3 regions of the Streptomyces sp. NPDC052114 genome follow, and region 2 is predicted to be linked to each of the others. Evidence: riboswitches for the same ligand, from Rfam matches in the RefSeq annotation. Region 2 holds a riboswitch; each other region holds the start of a gene.

What was found. A riboswitch is a leader RNA that binds a small molecule or an ion and turns the genes downstream of it on or off. The one in region 2 is predicted to bind cyclic di-AMP.
Positions count from the first base shown of each region.
Region 1: it holds a riboswitch for cyclic di-AMP, as region 2 does, so the genes downstream of both, AB0L89_RS18585 (M23 family metallopeptidase) here and AB0L89_RS32595 (M23 family metallopeptidase) in region 2, are expected to answer to the same signal.
Region 3: it holds a riboswitch for cyclic di-AMP, as region 2 does, so the genes downstream of both, AB0L89_RS20715 (C40 family peptidase) here and AB0L89_RS32595 (M23 family metallopeptidase) in region 2, are expected to answer to the same signal.

Region 1 covers NZ_JBFAWC010000007.1:387,476-392,025, reverse strand. The annotation lists gene AB0L89_RS18595 (PrsW family glutamic-type intramembrane protease) at 1-561, shown strand, start outside; gene AB0L89_RS18590 (aldo/keto reductase) at 569-1,513, opposite strand; gene AB0L89_RS18585 (M23 family metallopeptidase) at 1,664-2,695, opposite strand; cyclic di-AMP (ydaO/yuaA leader) riboswitch at 2,743-2,890, opposite strand; gene AB0L89_RS18580 (PP2C family protein-serine/threonine phosphatase) at 3,112-4,254, opposite strand; tRNA gene AB0L89_RS18575 (tRNA-Met) at 4,497-4,550, opposite strand, start outside.
Region 2 covers NZ_JBFAWC010000018.1:121,588-126,137, reverse strand. The annotation lists gene AB0L89_RS32600 (GntR family transcriptional regulator) at 295-981, opposite strand; gene AB0L89_RS32595 (M23 family metallopeptidase) at 1,290-2,093, opposite strand; cyclic di-AMP (ydaO/yuaA leader) riboswitch at 2,106-2,268, opposite strand; gene AB0L89_RS32590 (pitrilysin family protein) at 2,517-3,902, opposite strand; gene AB0L89_RS32585 (pitrilysin family protein) at 3,899-4,550, opposite strand, start outside.
Region 3 covers NZ_JBFAWC010000009.1:55,600-60,149, reverse strand. The annotation lists gene AB0L89_RS20725 (LysR family transcriptional regulator) at 79-996, opposite strand; gene AB0L89_RS20720 (LysE family transporter) at 1,081-1,698, shown strand; gene AB0L89_RS20715 (C40 family peptidase) at 1,812-2,285, opposite strand; cyclic di-AMP (ydaO/yuaA leader) riboswitch at 2,289-2,465, opposite strand; gene AB0L89_RS20710 (hypothetical protein) at 2,824-3,132, opposite strand; gene AB0L89_RS20705 (ATP-dependent Clp protease proteolytic subunit) at 3,140-3,775, opposite strand; gene AB0L89_RS20700 (GNAT family N-acetyltransferase) at 3,906-4,550, shown strand, end outside.

The DNA of each region.
Region 1 (4,550 bases), on a different contig from region 2:
TTCACCGTGTACGCGGTCTTCATGCTGCCCGCGTTCGGGCTGCTGACCTGGCTCGCCATCTGGACCCGGCAGCGCGAACTGCGCATGATCAGCGCCGAGCTGCCCGTGTACACGGCGGCGGGCTGGCTCACCCCGCCCGAGCCGTACGCGCTCGGCTCGATGCGCGCCCGCGCGCTGGCCCGCGACTACGCCTCGTACACCTGGGGCAAGGCCGCGGCCCGCACGGTCGCGGAGTACCAGGAGTACGCGACCTCGCTCGCGTTCCTGCGCCACCGGGGCCGCCGCGGGCGGGCCGGCGCCGACTTCGTCGTACGCGAGCGGGAGTTGCTGGAGAAGCTCTGGGAGCGCCGTGAACCGGCGCGCCCGGCCCTGGACTACGCGGCACGGGCGACGGCACCGGTCATGGTCCCGATGCCGTACGCGGCGTACGGCTACCCGTACGGGCCCGCCCCCTACGCCGCCCCGGCATGGGGCCACACCCCCTACGCCCCGCCCCCGTACGGGCAGCCGCGGCCCCACCCGGCCCACGGCTACCCGGCGTACAACCCCTACCGTTCCTAGCCGGCGGTCAGGCGGAGGCCGCCGTCAGCGCGGCCAGCTCCGCCTGCGTGAGTTCGAGGTCCGCCACCGCGAGCAGCGCCGGCAGCTGCTCGACCGTGCGCGCGGACGCGATCGGCGCCGCCACGGTCGGCTGCGCGGCCAGCCACGCGAGCGCCACGGTCGCCACCTGGACGCCCCGCGCCCCGGCGATCCCGTCGAGCGCGGTCAGGACCCGGTCGCCCCGCTCGGTGCCCAGGTACTGCTCGACCCGGCCGCTGCGCGCGCTCTCGACCTTCGTGCCCGGACGGTACTTGCCGGTGAGGAAGCCCGCGGCGAGCGCGAAGTAGGGGACGGCGGCGAGGCCGGAGCGCGAGGCGACCTCCTGGAGCCGGCCCTCGTAGGTGTCCCGGGAGACGAGGTTGTAGTGCGGCTGGAGCGCGACGTACCGCGCGAGGCCCTCGCGGTCGGAGAAGTCGAGGGACTCCTGGAGCCGCTCGGGGGTGATGTTGGAGGCGGCGATGGCGCGCACCTTGCCGGCCGTCACCAGCTCGTCGAGCGCCCCGATGATCTCCTCGACGGGGACCGACGGGTCGTCGAAGTGCGTGTAATAGAGGTCGATGTAGTCGGTGCCCAGGCGGCGCAGGGACTGCTCGGCGGCGGCCTTGATGGTGCTCGCGGACAGGCCCTTGTAGTCGGGGTGGGAGCCGACCTTCGTGGCGACGACGACGTCGGAGCGGTTGCCGCGCCCGGCGAGCCACTCGCCGATGAGGGTCTCGGACTCGCCGCCCTTGTTGCCCTCCACCCAGGCCGAGTAGGCGTCGGCGGTGTCGATGAAGTTGCCGCCCGCCGCGGTGTAGGCGTCGAGGACGGCGAAGGACGCGGTCCGGTCCGCGGTCCAGCCGAAGACGTTGCCGCCGAGGGAGAGGGGGAAGACTTCGAGGTCGGAGGGGCCGAGGGGGCGAAGAGAGGTCATGCGTCCCTCAACACCCTTGGCGGAAAGGGAATTCCGTCGGTCGGTTCAAGGGAGCGTCAAGTACGGGCATGCCGAACCGGCAGCCCTGACGTCGGGGGGTCGCCGTCAGGACCGCCGGGGTCTTCGGGGTGCGTCAGGGGTTGGGGTGCGTCAGGGGTTGAGGCCCTTGCCCTGCAGCCAGCCGAGCGGGTCGATCCCGGTGCCGTCGGGCGTGTGGACCTCCATGTGGAGGTGCGGCCCGGTGACGTTGCCGGTCGCGCCGACGCGTCCGATGACGTCGCCGGTGCTGACCTTCTGGCCCGCGCTGACGTTGAGCGAGGACTGGTGGCAGTACCAGATCTCCGTGCCGTCCTCGAGTTCGAGCACGGTGCGGTAGCCGTACGCCCCGGCCCAGCCCGCCTCCTTGACGGTGCCCGTGTGCACGGCCTTGAGGGGGGTGCCGGTGGGGGCGGCGAAGTCGAGGCCGGTGTGGTGGCCGGAGGACCACATGGAGCCGGCGTCGCCGAAGTGCGAGGTAAGCGTGTACGAGGAGGTCGGGATGACGTAGCTCTTGGCGAGCTTGGCAAGACGCTCGGCCTCGGCCTTGGCCTTGCGGGCCTCCTCCTCCTTCTTCTTCTTGGCGGCGGCCTTGGCCTCCGCCTCCTTCTCGGCCGACTTCTGCTGGGCGGCGGCTTCTTCCGCGGCCTTCTCGACGGCGGCGTCCTCGGCCGCGGTCTGCACGGCGGAGTCCGCCTGGTGCTGCTGGTTCTCGGCCTGCTGCATGATGCGGGCGCGCAGGGCCTCGCCGGCGTCGGTGGTGCCCTGCCGGGCGTCGGCGGTGCTGACGCCGGCGGTGCTGAGGGGGGTCGCGGTGGTGGATCCCTCGGAGTCCGACGCGTCGTCGGACATCAGGGAGCCCACGCCGGGAAGGGACTTGGCCTCCGGCAGCGAGTCCGTGACGGCGCCCAGGTCGGGCATCGATATGGAGACCGGGGGCTTGCCGCCCTGCGCGGTGGCGATGCCGCCCGCGCCGACGGCGGCGATGACGCCCACGCCGAGGACGGTGGAGCTGCGGGCGAGGCCGCCGCCGCCCTTCTTGTGCACACGGTGCCTGCCGCGGACGGGACGAATGGATTCCTCGGTGGGATTCCACTCCTCGAAGGGTTCCTCGGCGTACGGACCGAAGTCGTCGTCATTGGGCACGTACACGCCTCGGGGGGCAGGCCGGTTGGACGCCACTGGGGCGCACTCCTTTCCTTCCTTCTCGCCTACCGGGTTAGCTGACGGGTTCGGAGCAGGAAGGTCTCCTACGGACATCCGGCACAGAGGCACAGATGCCCGATTCACCCCAAGTTGGTGGTTCCCCGGCTCCCTTGCGGGATTAGGCGCGTGCGCACGGAGCCGCCTCTAGTGACGGCTGGGACGACCGCGCTGCGTTATCGAACGTTAATAGACGGCGGGTCGGTATTCCAAGCCGTTCCTGTTGATCGTTAACGCTCTTCGGCCGTACGTACCGGGACACGGAGGTTCTGAACGGGGCGACTTGACCCCTCGTCGGCCTCTACCGGAGCTTCACATTCCGTTGACAGTACGTCAGTTGTTGTGCAGAGGGGTGCACTTCAGTCACGGGGAGTGACGTCGGGGTCGTCGGCGGTGGGTCGCCGCACGGCGAGCAGCGCCATGTCGTCCGTCGTGGCGCCCCCGGTGTGCCGCCGCACCTCCTCGGCGAGCGCGGCGAGCAGCGCGTGCGGGCCCGCGCGCCCCGGGAAGATCCGGCCGCCGAGCCGGGCCGCCGGGTCGTAGAACTCCCCCGCCACGTCACGCGCCTCGGAGAGGCCGTCCGTGTAGAAGAGCAGCAGCGCGCCGGGCGGGAACTCCGTCTCGTCCGCCCGGTCCGGCCAGGCCCCCAGGTCGCCCATGCCGAGCGGCAGCGCGGGCTCGGTCGCCGACAGGACGCACAGCCGGCCGTCCCCGCGCAGCAGCATCGGCGGCGGGTGCCCGCGGTTGATGAGCCGTACGAGGCCCTCGCCGTGCCGGATCTCGGCGAGGACGGCGGTGGTGAACCCCTCGAAGGCGTCGAGGCCGTCGCGCCGGGTCCCCTCGCGCGCCAGCGCCCGCTCCAGGCGCTGCGCCACCGCCTCCAGGGTGGCCTCCTGCTCGGCGGCCTCCCGGAAGGCACCGATGACGACGGCGACCGCGGCGACCGCGCCCATGCCCTTGCCGCGTACGTCGCCGACGATGAGCCGTACGCCGTGCGGGGTGTCCTGCACCGCGTACAGATCGCCCCCGATGAACGCGTCGGCCTGCGCGGCCTCGTACCGCGCGGCGATGTCGAGCCCCCCGATGCGGGGGTCCGGCTCGGGCAGCACCGCGCGCTGGGTGGCCTCGGCGATGGAGCGGGCGGTGGCGAGCCGGTCGTTGCCGCGCCGCACGACGCGGTTGATGACGACCGCGAGGACGGCGACGGTCAGCACGGTGATCAGCTCGGTGACGGCCTCGACGTGGCTGGTGCCCTGGTGGCCGTAGTGCAGGAAGAAGACGGCGGAGGCGGCCGCGGCGCCGGTCAGGACGGTGTTGAGCTGCGAGTAGAAGGGGGCGGCGATCAGCGGGGCCGCGGTGAACAGGGGCGCGGCGGTGAACTCCGGCGGGGTCGACGCGTCGAAGACGACGCCGACGACGAGGAGCAGGAAGGGCAGGGCGCGGACGAAGGCCCACTCGTGCGCGGTGGCGCCGCTGTCGCCGGTTACGCCTTGCTGCCCCACCGCTTGTCTCCCGCCGACTCCGCGCCCATCACCGCGCTCCATTCAGGCTTCCCGCAGCGCGGGGCGGGTGCGACCTGGTGTGGGCCGACCGGGTTACGCGGAAGGGCGGAGAACGGCACCGGACGACGGCAGACCACGGCGAACGACGCGGAACAGCAGCGAACGACGGCAAACGACGGCGAACGGCAGCAAACACCGAGGGCCCGGAACCAATTGCTTGGTTCCGGGCCCTCGGCCTTCAGTAGCGGGGACAGGATTTGAACCTGCGACCTCTGGGTTATGAGCCCAGCGAGCTA
Region 2 (4,550 bases):
CCCATCGACGCTTGTGCGTGATCGGATGCCGAGGAGACGTGAGCCGATGCCGGGGCGGCGTGATCGGATGCCGGGGCGGCGCGAGCCGATGCCGGGGCGGCGTGAGCCCTTTTCGAGGCGACGTGAGCCGCTTTCTGGGCCGCGGCGGAAATAGCGCGCGGCAGGACGACGCGCGCGACGTCGCCTTTCTTTGCGCACCACGCTTTACACATCGCACTTTCGCGTTACGCATCGCATTTTCGCGCGCCTCGGCACGCGAATTCCCCGTGCATCTCTTTGTATACGGCGCTCCCGTTAATTCGGGAGGCTCACCGTGTTTACGGCATGTTGCGAATCCCTCACCGCGCCGGCCGGCCGCACGGGGCGCCACTGGTGCGCGGCCGTCACGCGCTCGGCGTGCGCCGCGGTGAGCGTCCTGGCGCGCTCCGCGTCCCCGCGGGCCACCGCGTCGACGATCGCGGCGTGCTCGGACCAGCACGCGGCCGGCGCCGCCGACGGCCGCACGACGTACATCCAGGCGACCTTGTGCCGCAGCTGGGTGAGCAGCGAGCCGAGCCCGGCGCTGCCGGACGCCTGGGCGAGCGTCTCGTGGAACCAGCCGCCCAGTGACCCCAGATCCTCTCCCCGGCCGCTCCTGCACCGCTCCTGGCCCAGCCTGACGAGGCCGCGCAGGACCCTCAGGTGCGCCTCGGTGCGGCGCTGCGCGGCACGGGCCGCGGCGAGCGGCTCCAGCAGCAGCCGGATCTCCAGGAGGTCGGCGGCCTCCTCCTCCGTCGGCTCGGCCACGCACGCGCCCGCGTGCCTGCGCGTGACGACGAAGCCCTCGGCCTCCAGGGTGCGCAGTGCCTCGCGCACGGGGACGCGGGAGACGCCGTAGCGGCGCGCGAGGAGGTCCTCGGTGAGCCGGCCGCCCCTTTCGTACACACCGGAGACAATGTCGTCCCGGATGGCCGTGCATACCGAGTGCGCGGGAATGCGCATGACCCGACCTCCGCTTTAATCACCGCGAAACGCGGTCGACCGACGCTCGTTCCGCGACTCTATTGCAGAACGCCGCAATTTCCGATGGCGGACCGGAATCCATGGATATCTTTTGGCCAAGGAAGTCGCGGGACGCGCGCGAGGGACCGGGAAGGCCTGGAAGACCCCCGGGCGGAGATCGCCGAAAGCCCCGGCTCGGGGCGAGCCGGGGCTTTCGCTGTGGCGTGGGGTGCGCCGCTGTGGCGGCGCGACGGTGCCGCGGGTTCCGCGGGTCCCGTGGATCCCGTGGATCCCGTAGGTCCCGTGGGTCAGACGTTGACGCCGTGCGAGCGCAGGTACGAGACGGGGTCGATGTCCGAGCCGTAGTCGGCGCCGGTACGGGCCTCGAAGTGGAGGTGGGGACCACTGGAGTTGCCGGTGGAGCCCGAGAGGCCTATCTGCTGGCCCGGGGTGACCGTCTGGCCGACGGTGACGCTGAGGGACGACATGTGGCCGTATTGGGTGTACGTGCCGTCGTTCATCTTGATGACCACGTTGTTGCCGTAGGCGCCGCCCCAGCCGGCCTCGACGACGGTGCCGGAGCCGACCGCGTGGACCGTGGTGCCGGACGCGGCGTGGAAGTCGACGCCGGTGTGGCTGCCGGAGGACCACATGGCGCCGCCGGTCTGGTAGCCCGTGGAGACGTAACTGCCGGAGATCGGCGAGACGTAGGTGTTCAGGCGCTTGCGCTCGGCCTCGCGGGCGGCGCGCTCCTTGGCCTCGCGCTCCTTCTTGGCCTTCGCCTTGGCCTCGGCCTCGGCCTTGCGCTTCTCCTCGGCGGCCTTCTTCTTGGCGGCCTCTTCGGCCTGCTGGGCGGCAGCGGCGTCGGCGGCGGCCTGCTTCTGCGCGACGGCCTGCGCGTCGACGCCGGCGGCGAGCGAGTCACCGACGGAGACGGCCTGGGTGAGGCCGGTGTGCTCGACGGCCATGTCGTCGGGGGCGGCGAACGCCTGGCCCGCGAGGCCTCCGATGACGCCGGTGGTGGTGAGCGCTGCGACACCCGCGGCGTTCGCCGTGGTACGCGTCAGGCGGCTCGGACGACGGTGCTTCCCGGTGGCACGGGTGAACGCCATGAAGCGGGTGATCCTTTCCTTCCCTCTCGCCTACCGGGTTAGCTGACGGGTTCGGAGCAGGAAGGTCTCCTACGGATCCCTCGCCTGACGGCAAGGTGTCCGATTCACCCCAAGGGACGTGTGGGTCCCCGGCTCCCCTGGCTCGCGCCGTACGGGGACTCGGCGATGACTGTCCGGTGTCGCGGATGCGACGTACTGCGTGACGGACAGCCGGACCGAACGCTAAACGGGGCATCTTTCGATCGACAAACAGAATCCACCTTTTGTAGCGCACGCCACACACCAGACAGGCAACCTCCATATGAATCCGGACATATGAGGACCCCGGCGACCGAATCGGTCGCCGGGGTCACGAAATGTCCCGACTGCCGGGAGGACCGGCAGGAGGGTCGCCGGGCCACCCGGGGGCGGCCTGACGGTCACTCAGCCGGTGACGACCGTCACCTCGCCGATGCCGAGGGCCTTGACGGGCTCCTCGATCTGCGCGGCGTCGCCGACCAGGACCGTCACCAGGCGGTCCCCCGGGAAGGCGTTCACGACGGCGGCGGTGGCCTCCACGGTGCCCGTGGCGGCCAACTGCTGGTACAGCCGCGCCTGGAAGTCGTCCGGCAGGTGCTGCTCGACCTGGTCGGCGAGCGTGGCCGCCACGGAGGCGGCCATCTCGAACTTCAGCGGGGCCACCCCGACGAGGTTCTGCACGGCCACGTCGCGCTCGGCATCCGTGAGGCCCTCGGCGGCGAGGGTGCGCAGGACCTTCCAGAGGTCGTCGAGCGCCGGTCCGGTGTTCGGCGTGTCCACGGAGCCGCTGATGCCGAGGAGCGCGGCGCCCGACCCGTCCGGCGCCGAACGCAGGACCTGGCCGAACGACCGTACGCCGTAGGTGTATCCCTTCTCCTCGCGCAGGACGCGGTCCAGGCGGGAGGTGAGGGTGCCGCCCAGGCAGTACGTGCCGAGGACCTGGGCGGGCCAGACGCGGTCGTGCCGGTCCGCGCCGACGCGGCCGATCAGCAGCTGCGTCTGGACGGCTCCGGGGCGGTCCACGATGACGACGCGGCCGTGGTCGTCGGCGGTCACCGGCGGCACCGGGCGCGGCTCGGCCGCGGAGCCCGTCCAGGCGCCGACGGTGTCCGCGAGGACGGCGTCCAGGTCGGTGCCCGCCAGGTCGCCGACCACGACGAGCGTGGCCGTGGCGGGCCTGACGTGCTTCTCGTAGAAGGCGCGCACGGCCGCCGAGTCGATGGCCGTGACCGTCTCCTCGGTGCCCTGGCGCGGGCGCGACATGCGCGAGGAGGCCGGGAAGAGCTGCCGGAAGAGCTCCTTGGCCGCGCGGCGCGCCGGGTTGGCGGCCTCGTGCGGGATCTCGTCCAGACGGTTGCGTACGAGACGCTCGACCTCGCTGTCCTCGAAGGCGGGGGCGCGCAGGGCGTCGGCCACCAGGCCGAGTGCCTTCGGGAGGCGGGAGACGGGCACTTCGAGGGAGACGCGGACGCCGGGGTGGTCGGCGTGCGCGTCGAAGGTCGCGCCGCAGCGGTCGAGCTCGGCGGCGAACTCCTCGGCGGAGTGCTTGTCGGTGCCTTCGGAGAAGGCCCTCGCCATGATGGTGGCGACGCCGTCCAGCCCCTGCGGCTCGGCGTCCAGGGGCGCCTCCAGGTGGATCTCCACGGCGACGACCTGCTGGCCGGGGCGGTGGCAGCGCAGCACGGTGAGGCCGTTGGGGAGCGCGCCGCGCTCGGGGGCGGGGAAGGCCCAGGGCTTGGCGGGACCGGCCTGGGGCTGGGGCTGGAACTGCATCGTCGCGGCCTCGGTCACTTCGCCGCCTCCTCTTCCTCTGCGCCCGCGTCGGCTGCGGATTCGCTCTCGTCGGTGGCGGCCTCGGCCGCGTCGGCGGTCACGGGCTCGTACACGAGCACCGCGCGGTTGTCGGGGCGCAGGCGGGCCGCCGCGGCCGCCTGGACCTCTTCCGCGGTGACGTCGAGGACGCGCCGCACGGCGGTGAGGGCGAGCTGCGGGTCACCGAACAGGACGGCGAACCGGCACAGTTCGTCGGCGCGGCCCGCGACCGTGCCGAGCCGGTCGAGCCACTCGCGCTCCAGCTGCGCCTGCGCGCGCTCCATCTCCTCCGCGGTGGGGCCCTCCGCGGCGAAGCGGGCGAGCTCCTCGTCGACGGCCGCCTCGATGACGGGCACCTCGACGTCTCCGGAGGTCTTCACGTCCAGCCAGCCGAGCGACGGCGCACCGGCCAGGCGCAGGAGACCGAACCCGGCGGCGACGGCGGTGCGGTCGCGGCGCACGAGCCGGTTGTACAGCCGGGAGGACTCGCCGCTGCCGAGGACCGTGAGGGCCAGGTCGGCGGCGTCGCACGCGCGCGTGCCGTCCTCCGGGAGGCGGTAGGCGGCCATCAGGGCGCGGGCCGGGACGTCCTCCTCGACGACCTCGCGCAGCTGCTCGCCGATGCGC
Region 3 (4,550 bases), on a different contig from region 2:
GGACCGGCCGATCCGCCCGCGAGAGCTCGCGTGGGGGCCGCGCCGGTGGGTCCGCGCGATCTCCCGGGCCGTGCTCGGTCAGCCCGTCCCGGCCGAGCGGCCGAACGCCCCGCGCAGCAGCGCCCGGAAGGAGTCCGCCGCGGCGTTCGGCTCGTCGGTGCGGTGCACCACGGAGATCGTGCGCCGCAGGTCGCCCGGTTCCAGCAGGCGGGTGCCGACGGGCGTGACCGCGGTGCGCGCCACCATCTCCGGTACCACGGCGACCCCGAGCCCGGCGCTGACCAGCGCGCAGACCAGTGCGTACCCCGGTGTCCCGACCAGCACCGCGGGGCTCGTCCCGGCACGGGCCAGCGCCCGCTCCACCGCCTGCCGGGGCGGATGGTCCGGCGCCATGCTGATCAGCGGCTGTCCGGCCAGCTCGGCCAGCGGCAGCCGGGAGGTGCCGCTGCTGAGGGCGTGCCCCGGCCGGGTCACCAGGACCAGCTCCTCGACCAGGATCGGCTCGGCCGAGACCGCGGCGGGCAACGGCACCGGATCGGCGGGCTCGTAGGTGTGCGTGAGCGCCAGGTCGACCTCGCCCGTCGCCACGGCGGTGACACCCGAGGGCGGCTCGTGCCCCGTCACCGTCAGCTCCACATCCGGATGCGCCCTGCGGAACGCGCTCAGGACGGGCGGCAGCAGATGGATGCCGGCGGTCGGAAACGTCCCCACCCGCAGCCGTCCGCCGGAGAGCCCGGCGAGCCGCGCCAGTTCGTGCCGGGCCCGCTCCATCTCGTCCAGCACCCGGCGGGCATGCCCGACGAGGAGCTCGCCCGCACCCGTCAGCCGCGCCCCGCGATGGTGCCGGACGAGCAGTGCGGTGCCCGCCTCGCGCTCCAGCTTGGCGAGTTGCTGCGAGAGCGCGGGCACGGTGTAGCCGAGGCGCTCGGCGGCCCGGGTGATCGAACCTGCCTCGGAGACGGCCACGAGAGCGGCGAGGCGTGTGGGGTCGTACATGGCATCTCCCTCAACACCTGCTTAAGGCAGACCCAGGATATTCCACATACCTGCTGAAGGCTCCGCCCGGGCAGGCTGGCCCCCATGGACGCACAACTGGTCGCCTTCACCGGCGTCGCCGCGGGCATGGTCGCCGTGCCGGGCGCCGACTTCGCCGTCGTCGTACGCAACGCGCTCGCCTCACGACGGGCCGGAGTCGCCTGCGCGGTCGGTGTGGCCGGCGGGCTCTTGGTGCACACCGCGCTGGCCGTCGCGGGCGTCGCCGCGGTCCTCGCGGCCGAGCCCGCGCTCTTCCGGGCGCTGCAACTGCTCGGCGGGGTCTATGTGCTCCACCTCGCCCACCGCGCGCTGCGGTCGGCGGCGGTGCCGCGGGCCGCTTCGGGGGACGAACCGGTGGCGCGGGGCGGTGGCCTGCGCGAGGGGTTCCTCACCAACGCCCTGAACCCCAAGGCGTCGATCACCTTCCTCAGTGTGCTGCCCCAGTTCGTGCCCGACGGCAGCCCCGCGATGCCCAGGACGTTGCTGCTGGCGACGATCGTGGTGGCGTTCGCACTGCTGTGGTTCCCGGTGGTGGCGCTTCTGGTGGACCGGCTCGGTGCCTGGCTGCGCAGGCCGCGCACCGCCCGTGCCGTCGAGGCCGTCACCGGCGCCGCGCTCGGCGTGCTGGGTCTTGTGCTCCTCCTGGAGCCGGTTCTCGCGTGAGGGCGGAGCCCGTCCGGGTGTGACCGGAGGTTCTGCGGGGCCGCGGCTCCGGCGCGCGTCACGCACGGGCACCTGGCGGGTGCGTGACGCGCGCCGGACCGATCGCGGCCGGGTCAGCGGACCCTGCCGTACCAGACGCTCTTGGACCAGATCTTCTCCAGGCGGACCACCGTGCCCGTCTTGGGGGCGTGCCAGATGCGGCCGTTACCCGCGTAGATCCCGACGTGGTAGACGTTCCGGCCCGAGTGGAAGAACACCAGGTCGCCGGGGGATCGCTGGGACTTGGAGATGTGCCTGGTCTTGTTGTACTGCGCGGCGGCGGTGCGCGGCAGTTTCTTGCCCGTCTTCTTGAACGAGTAGAGCGTCAGGCCCGAGCAGTCGAACCTGTTGGGCCCCACCGCGCCGTAGCGGTACGGAGAGCCCTTCTTGGAAGCCGCGATCTTGAGCGCCTTCGTCCCGTGTGTGGCTGCCTGTGCCTCCGACGCGAGCCCGGGGGCCACGACGGTGCCGCCTACGACGGCGAGCGTGAGGACCGATGCCGCACCGGTCCTGCTGAGCAGCGACGGAACATGATTCAGCGCAGTCATGCGCAACCCTTCGTCAGCCGCCTGTGAAGGATGACCTGTCGGGTTCGGGCAGGCGAAGATGCCCGGCCGCGTCGTGCTCTGCGGCTTCACCCCAAGGGCGTCGTCCGGACTTCCCGGACGGGCCCGCCGTGCTTGGGTCCTCCACTCCTGCCGTTGCACCGATGTCGACCGGTCATCCGGGTGGCGGCAGGACTCGGCGTCCGCCCGGACCGCCCCGCCGCTGTGGCGGGGGCTTGTCGTCGGAAGGGATCTTGACCCGACAAGGGCGAAAAAACCGAGCCGAAACGGCGTTTTGTGAGGCTCCTCACGACTGACCCGTTCGGGTGGACACTGACGAATTCGGGTTGAGGAGGCATGGTCTGACGACCGCTCGACCAGCGTTGGAATGTGTCATTCCGCCCCCGTTGTACACACCTGGCGCAACTCTCCACGGCAGGGCGGCGGACGCCCTGGTACGCCGTCCGGGGTAGCTCGTCTGGTCCGTTTCGAACCGGTCCGGGACGTTCCGGAGGGCCGTGCGGGGGCGTCCGCGCCGTGGTCAACCGGCCGGGGGCGGCGGCACGGTGACCCGCCGGGCCCGTCGCTCGCCGTCGAGGACGCGCAGGGCCGTGGCGAGTGTGCCGGTGTGCACCTCGCTCTCGCCGCGCTGGTGCATGAGCGTGAGCGCGTCCCGCAGGGCGGTCGCCCGGCCGACGAGTGCCTGGGCGGCGCGCAGTCCGCCGTAGGTGTGCTCGGCGCGGGCGGGGTTGATCCGGCCGAGCAGGTCGACGACCTCCAGATAGCGGTCGACCAGCTCGGCCTCGGCCCGCGTCAGGGCGGGCAGGGGTGGCAGTTCGGGTGGCAGCATCGCCCGCTCACCTCGGATCGCGCGCGGCGAGGGAGGTCTTGCGGTTCGGGATGATCCGGTCCACGAGGCCGTACTCCAGGGCCGCCGGCGCGTCCAGGATCTTGTCCCGCTCAATGTCCGCGGTGATCCGCTCCGGGCTCTGCCCCGTGTGCCGTACGAGCAGTTCCTCCAGGAGCCGTCGGGTGCGCAGGATCTCGTCGGCCTGGATCGCGAGGTCGCTGGTCTGCCCCTGGATCGGTTCGGCGACGGAGGGCTGGTGGATCAGCACCCGCGCGCCGGGCAGGGCGCCCCGCTTGCCGGGGGTGCCCGCCGCGAGCAGCACGGCGGCGGCCGAGGCGGCCTGTCCGAGGCAGATCGTCTCCACGTCGCAGGTGACGAACTGCATCGTGTCGTAGATCGCCGTCATCGCGCTGAACGAGCCGCCCGGGGAGTTGATGTAGAGCGAGATGTCGCGGTCCGGGTCGAGGTACTCCAGGTGCATGAACTGCGCCATCACGTCGTTCGCCGAGCGGTCGTCGATGGGGGTGCCGAGAAAGACGATCCGCTCCTCCAGGAGCTTCGAGTAGGGGTCGAGCGTCCGCGTTCCCGAGCTGGTGCGCTCGGTGAACTCGGGCAGGACGTAGCGGGCGGACGGACGGTTCATGGCACGCCTCTCTTCTTCCGGTCGCGGAGCGGTCCGGGCTCTGTAGAAAATGTACAGGACGTACGTTTCTCTGAGGATGGGGAAGAGCGAGGTGTGCCGCCGCGCGGGGCCCGCGTACCCTCTTCGGGCCATGAGGGAAGACGCGCGGGAACGGGACGAGCGAGGGCTGCTCGCCCTGGAGATGGACGTCATCCACGGCCTCGGACCGGCCGGGGAGGGGACCGGAGGGCTGCCGACGGTGACCGATCCGTCGGTGCGGGCCGTGCTGGCCTGGTCGCCGGGGGCGCGGGTGCTGGCACTGGGTGCGGGCGTCGGCCCCGAGGGCCTCTTCGAGAGTGCGGAAGGTCCCGGTCCGGATGTCGATCCCAGGGGCGCCGCCGAAGAGGCGGAACAGCCGTACGCGCCGGGCGAGCCGCCCGCCGTCCTCGTACGGATCGCGGCGGCGCTGACGACGGCCGGCGAACGGGCCTCGGTCGAGGGCGGCCCCTGCTTCACCTTCCCGGACCCGCTCGCCGCGGACCCGCCCGCTGCCCTGCCCCTGCTGCTCTCGGACGAGGAGGGGCTGGAGGCGGCCCGGAGCCTGCGCCGCCCCGACAACTGGCGGCCCGGCGAATGGGCGGAGCTGATCTCAGGGGCGGCGGGGGAGTGGGCGATGGCCGTGCACGACGGCGCCCCCGTGTCCATCTGCCACACTCCGGCCGCCAACGCCCGCGGCGCGGAGGCCGGCATCTGGACCCGGCCGGACTTCCGCGGCCGCGGGCTCGCCCCGGCCGCG